Regions from separate parts of the Agarivorans sp. DSG3-1 genome, predicted to be linked through region 1. Evidence: predicted binding sites of a transcription regulator. Region 1 holds the regulator's gene; each other region holds the start of a gene.
The links. The regulator MetJ, encoded in region 1, represses methionine synthesis genes. The targets are predictions, from matches to a motif close to TAGACGTCTAGACGTCTA.

Region 2: the regulator MetJ is predicted to act here: its motif matches at 1,226-1,243, upstream of metE (5-methyltetrahydropteroyltriglutamate--homocysteine S-methyltransferase).
Region 3: the regulator MetJ is predicted to act here: its motif matches at 897-914, upstream of metK (methionine adenosyltransferase).

The regions. Positions count from the first base shown of each region.
Region 1 is NZ_CP177241.1:1,670,603-1,672,880, reverse strand. It holds gene metB (cystathionine gamma-synthase) at 1-676, opposite strand, end outside; gene metJ (met regulon transcriptional regulator MetJ) at 830-1,129, shown strand; gene ACLD71_RS07870 (hypothetical protein) at 1,358-1,726, shown strand; gene ACLD71_RS07865 (DUF4062 domain-containing protein) at 2,162-2,278, shown strand, end outside.
Region 2 is NZ_CP177241.1:165,925-168,202, forward strand. It holds gene metE (5-methyltetrahydropteroyltriglutamate--homocysteine S-methyltransferase) at 1-1,211, opposite strand, end outside; gene ACLD71_RS00815 (LysR substrate-binding domain-containing protein) at 1,483-2,278, shown strand, end outside.
Region 3 is NZ_CP177241.1:2,037,764-2,040,041, forward strand. It holds gene metK (methionine adenosyltransferase) at 1-858, opposite strand, end outside; gene ACLD71_RS09650 (hypothetical protein) at 1,277-1,822, opposite strand; gene ACLD71_RS09655 (chloride channel protein) at 2,217-2,278, opposite strand, start outside.

The sequences.
Region 1 (2,278 bases):
AAGCCAATTGCTCGGCCAGTTCTTCGTTGGCCGCAACCACCATACCGGCAACCACGTCCGAGTGGCCGTTAATGTATTTAGTGGCCGAGTGCACCACAATGTCGGCACCTAACAAAATTGGCGTTTGCAAAGCGGGTGATAAAAAGGTGTTGTCTACCACCACCAATGCACCAGCAGCATGTGCTTGTTCGGCAATAGTTTTAATGTCTACAATTCGAAGCAAAGGGTTACTTGGGGTCTCTAACCACACTAATTTGGGCTTCTTAGCCAATAACTGCGTCAACGCTGCGTAATCGTTTTGATCAACAAAAGCCACTTCAAAGGCATTTTTCTTAGCTAGGCTGTCGAATAAACGGTAGCTACCACCGTAACAATCATGCGGCGCAACCAATAAATCGCCCGGCTCAAGCAAGGCTGTAACAAGGTTAACCGCCGACATACCGGTGTTAGTAATCACCGCACCAGCACCATGTTCTAAATCGGCAATCGCCTCAGCCAAAATATGACGGGTTGGATTACCAGAGCGACTGTAATCAAACTGACGCTTCTGATTAAAATCAGCAAAGCTATAATTGCTAGACAAATAAATAGGCGGCACTACTGCGCCGTGTTGGCTATCACTTTCTATACCGCTGCGCACTGCTATAGTGGCAGCTTGAAGATCTTTTAAAGACATTTGCTGATCTACTCCCTCAATTCATCCTGCCACTTTACCACCAGCAAAAAAGACGTCAACACTTCTAGACGTCTAAATGTCTTTGCTGTTGGATTGCTAAGTCGCATTTCCCCCGTTACAATAGGGTCTCTTTGGTTTGGTGTGTATTGTAGTATGTCGACAGAATGGAACGGTGAGTGGATCAGCCCTTACGCTGAACACGGTAAAAAAAGCGAACAAGTTAAAAAAATCACAGTATCAATTCCGCTTAAGGTATTAAAGATACTCACTGACGAGCGTACTCGCAGACAAATTAATAACCTGCGTCACGCCACCAATAGCGAACTGCTTTGTGAGGCTTTCCTTCATGCCTACACAGGCCAGCCGCTCCCCGACGATGCCGACTTGCAAAAAGACAAGCCCGACCCGGCCTTAGAAAAAGCCGCCCAAGCAGAACTCAATAAAGAAGATTAAGATTTTACAAAGCCGCTCACCGAGCGGCTTTTTTATTGCCTAAACCCAGCGCACAACAAATTATTTTCACCAACTATTACACATAAACTGTAATCAATTTGGGGGCTTACCGGTCTGTAAACAGGCTCTTAACTTTAAATAGGTAAAAGGATGAAAACGTCGTACCCACCTCAGTTAGCCTCAAAGCTATCACTTGGTCTTTTATGTTTAAGGCTAAGCATTGCCCTCGTGTTTACAATATGGGCCTTAGATAAAGTACTTGTACCAGAGCATGCAATAAAAGTGTTCTCTGGCTTTTACGGATTAAATTTAACCACCAATACACTTATTGCGATGGGGCTTGCACAACTGGCCTTTATCGCAGCCTTTACCTTAGGTTTATGGAAAAACATCACCTACCTTGCAGTGTTGGTACTACATGCTGGTTCAACATTTTCTTCATTTGCTAAGTATCTAGACCCATTTAATAACTTATTGTTCTTTGCTGCTTGGCCAATGCTAGCCGCATGCTTAGCACTCTATTTGCTGCGAGATTATGACACATGGACTTTGGGTAAAACTCGCTCTTTAGAGCAGAGAGAAGAAGCCAACAACTAAGTACTAATTGATAAAACGAAGCCGCTGATTAAGCGGCTTTTGTTGTTTTGTCTTACTTAAGGCTAAGCTTGACTCCATTTGCTTTATTTCTCATCTGTTAGCTAAACGCACCCGTTTCGCCTAACGGCGACACCATTTTCTTTGAACAACCAAAGAAAACGAAGTAAAAGAAAGGTTGCCCCGCATTACCTGCCTCCTGTGTTCAAGCACACAAAGCGATGCTTTGTTTACATCTGTGCTTTCACCTCAGTTTAAAGCGCGCCTGCGCCACTCGGCGATAATGGTGGGAAAATACTCCGCACAATAAGCATGTCTATTTCTAAATAACAAATACATCATCATTTATGAAGGTAGAGCGCAATCAAAATACAATTAAATGATAAGGTATTGAACAGGAAGAGTTGACCAAAGATCAACAGTTTTAGAGAGAATCATATGCAAAAGAAATATCAGGTTTTTGTTAGCTCGACTTACGATGATTTGAAAGATGAAAGAAAGTTCGTCTCTGAAAACTTGCTAAAATGCAACTGCATTCCAGTCGGAATGGAACTT
Region 2 (2,278 bases), 1.5 Mb from region 1:
CGCTGTGCCGGCGCCAGCTGTTCTATACGCTGCTGTAGTTCTGTATTTTTCTGATTACTAAGCGATTGTAAAGCAGCACTGTATTGACGCGATAAACGTAAGGTATCAGCGTCACCATTTAAGGCTTCATCCAATATTTGTAGCTCTGTTAGTTTTTGCTCTGCAAAGGCTAAGCGGAATTTTGCATCGCCTAAATCTGTTTCACTTTCTAAATCAAGCGGGCTGTGCAGTAACGAACATGATGAAGCAAACCACAAACGTTCACCTAAGCGCACTTTCAATGAACTATATTGCTCGATAAGCTGCGGTAAGTTAGCGCGCCATACATTGCGACCATTAACTACGCCAGCCGACAGCACCCAATGCTCTGGCAGCCAAGTGAGCACTTGCTCCAATTGCTCTGGTGCAGCACTTAAATCTAGGTGTAAACCGTCTACGGCCAACTGTTTAATTACTTCAGCGTTATAAAGCACATCGGCAAAGTAGCTGGTAAGAAGTAACTTACTAGAGCTTATGCGCGTGCTGTAGGCGTCTAGCAAGGCTGCTTGCCACTGCGGCTCTAGCTCCAAACCAAGCACTGGCTCATCAACTTGCACCCACTCAATGCCTAAATCAGCGATTTTTTGGAAAATCTCGCGATAAACGGTAAGCAATTGTGGAAGCAAAGAGATACGTTGAAAACCATCTTCTGCAGCATCATCATTTTTACCTAGGTATAAATACGATACAGGGCCAAGAATAACGGGTTTAACTTCGTGCCCTAAGGCTAGTGCTTCTTTAATTTCATCAAACAATTGTTGCCACTGTAAGCTAAATTCGGTCTTTTCAGAAAACTCAGGAACAATGTAGTGGTAGTTAGTGTTAAACCATTTACTCATGTCAGACGCAGCATGGTTACAACCACAACCTTGCTGGCCACGAGCCACTGCAAATGTGCTGTCTAAGGTAATTTCATCTGACTGGTGACGCTTCGGCACATTGCCTAATAGCAGTGAAGTATTCAGCACTTGGTCGTACCAAGCAAAGTCACCTACTGTTACCCAAGCCTGACCACTGTCTTGCTGGGCTTGCCAATTTTGTTGGCGAATTGTTTTGCCTACTTCAAGTAGTTGCTGCTGCGATGACTCACCGCGCCAGTAACTTTCTAAGGCAAACTTTAGCTCTCGATGCTTACCAATTCGCGGATAACCCAATACGTGTGTAATGCTCATTTCAATAATCCTTTTAGCCGTCTAGATGTATATAAATCCATAGTGACTAGTCGAACCAAGCAATACAATTGAAAAGCTATCAAGTGAAATTGAAGTTTATTCAACACCATCAATCTCATACCCAAATTAGCAAGGCTTGAAAGCCAACAACTTATTTGCAAAATTGAATATTATTCATGATTGCCTAAGTAACTAAGCCTCACGCTATACAAGCTGAGTAGCCATGCTTAAGCTAGCAACTTAGTGTTAAGAAATGGAGGGCAAGGCACACATGTTAGAGTTAAAACACTTACGCAGTATTAAAGCTATTGCCAATAGCTCTTCACTAAAAGCAGCGGCCGCTAAGCTGTTTATTACTGATTCTGCGTTATCTCATCAGCTAAAAGATATTGAGCAGCGCATTGGAGCCAGCTTAGTCGTAAGAAAACAGCAACCTTTGGCGCTTACCGAGCAAGGCTGCCAATTGTTATCCCTTGCCACACAAGTATTGCCGCTAATAGAAAAAGCGGAGCAAACACTCTTACACTCTCATCAGCAACAGAGTCGATTGAACATTAGTGTAGATTGTCACGCTTGCTTTCAGTGGTTACTGCCTAGCTTGCAGCAATTTCAACAAACCTGGCCGCAGGTTAGCAGTAGCTTCTGCCAAGATAAGGACTACAACGGATTGCCGCTGTTGCAAAGTGGTGAAGCAGATTTACTCCTCACCTCCAATGTGAAAGTAGATCAGCAGATTCATTATCAGGCCTTATTTGAATATGAAATGGTATTAATTTGCCCTCCGCAGCATCGTTTAAGTCAGCGCCAAAGCATTCAAGCTGCAGACTTAGCCGGTGAAACGGTCATTAGCTACCCAGTGGCGCTGCAACGATTAGACCTACACCAACACATACTCGCGCCCGCCAACATTGAACCTAGGCAATGGAAACATGCCGACAACCCCGCCATGCTGTTACAAATGGTTGCAGCAGGAATGGGAGTGGCAGCCATGCCTTATTGGGCTGTGGAGCATTATGCGGCCCAGCAATTCATTAGCCTACGATCGTTTAAACAAGCACTATGGCGAC
Region 3 (2,278 bases), 370 kb from region 1:
AATGTTCTTAGCTACGTAACGACCAGCATAAGCTGCACTACGGTCTACTTTTGAAGGATCTTTACCAGAGAATGCACCGCCGCCATGACGCGCCATGCCGCCGTAGGTATCTACAATAATTTTACGACCGGTTAAACCACAGTCACCCATTGGGCCACCAATTACAAAACGACCAGTTGGGTTTATATGGTATTGAGTATTTTCATTTAACCATTGCGCTGGCAATACTGGCTTAATGATCTCTTCCATTACTGCTTCACGTAAATCGGCAGTAGAAATGCTGTCACAATGCTGAGTAGATAACACGACCGCGTCAACGCCTGTGATGATGCCGTTTTCGTAAGCAAAGGTGACTTGCGATTTTGCATCTGGGCGTAACCAATCTAAGGTGCCATTTTTACGTACTTCTGCTTGGCGCTTAACCAACAGATGCGAGTAAGTGATAGGGGCAGGCATCAATACGTCGGTTTCATTGGTGGCATAACCAAACATTAAACCTTGGTCGCCAGCGCCTTGTTCTTCTGGGCGAGAGCGGTCAACACCTTGGTTAATGTCTGGGCTTTGCTTGCCCACAACGTTGAGTACCGCACAAGAATCGGCATCAAAGCCCATGTCTGAGTGGGTGTAACCTATGTCGCGCACGGTTGAGCGAGTAATCTCTTCAATATCAACCCAAGCTGAGGTGTTAATTTCACCACCTACCATTACCATGCCGGTTTTTACGTAAGTTTCACAGGCTACACGTGCCTTAGGGTCTTGCTCTAAGATTGCGTCTAATACTGCGTCAGAGATTTGATCTGCAATTTTATCTGGATGCCCTTCAGACACTGATTCTGAAGTAAATAAATGAGTAGCCATGTTTATATCTCGTAAATGATTATATACGTATGGATGTTTTACCATCTGGACGTCTATTCTAAGTGAGGGTTTACAGATTTGCTAGCGCTTATTAATGAAAAAAATTCACCTTAGTGGATTAGTTTTGTTGTATTGGTTTGTTTTGCTTAGTGCTGGATAGTGCTGGATAGTGCTGACAGGATGCTTGGCAGGCGTTTATTCAATGCTCATTCACCATTCTATCTTAAGAAATAAGGGGGCTAACTGGTGGCCTTAAATATGTTCAATTCGGGCTGGTGATATATCTTAAAGGGGAATGGTAGTGCTTCTTTATGGCTTATTAAGAACCTAACAAAATGGATATTGTCGCTAGTGTATAAAGATAACTTAGCCGCCTCGGGGGCGGCTAAGTGTTTCCAGCTTTAATTAAGCGGCTTTATTAAGGCTTGCTGAGTTCATGCTTAATCCAGTTGCTCATGTTTTGGCGAGTTTCTAGTCCGGTTTTTCGCGCAATTTCTTTATCGCCACGTACCACTAATAATATTGGTAGGGTAGAAACTTGATATTTGCTACGCGCAGATTTGTCCTTACTTAGATTGATGAGCTCAATTTTCTTTTCGTTCTGCTGGTTATAAATCATCACCAAATCAGCTTGGATCTTACTTTCGTCATTACGGTCATGCACAAAAGACACTAAACGTAAGGGGGGGCGAGGGCTACGCACTAAATCTAGGCATTGGCCATTATCACCGTATTCTTTACATGACCAAATGAATTCATAGTACTCAAGACGTTGTGAGTAGAAGTATTGGCCAGCATCAAATTTTTTGAGGCTAGGTATTTGTTTAGTGCTTACACCATACTTATCGGTGAAGCTTTCTATAACCCGACTATTAGGGCGGAAAGTGGTGGTTTCGGTATTGACTGAAGCTAAAACTTGGCTAGGTAACATAGCCATTATTAACAGTACAACTAGGCGGCGCATAAAAAATTTCCCTCTATAAATACAAAGCCACTATTAATATCTCTGGCATAGTAGATCACTCTAAGCCGTAAGCCCACAGTAATTTACTGTGATAGCGCTCTCATTTTTAAATAAACCAAATATTTAAGTGAATAGTTGCTGGTTGAGGTGATTGTATAGGTTAAATCAATACTTTAGAGGCAAAGCTTTATCTTGCTTAATAAGGGATTATCCGTTTATACAACTCTACTCAACCGCCTAGGGTTGGTTTTTATGAAATAGCACTGCATCTATTGGTTATGCAAGTTTGCGGGTTGAGTTCTTGTTGCTTGATGAAGTTAGCGAGTAGGCCACTCAGATGAAGATATATTGACGGCAGCATCGGCACATAAATAGTCGTCAATTTGAATTAGTGTTATTGTAATTGTTCGTTGTTTAAGGTTTTGTTTTCTTCTTTTACCAGTACTGGGCTATTGA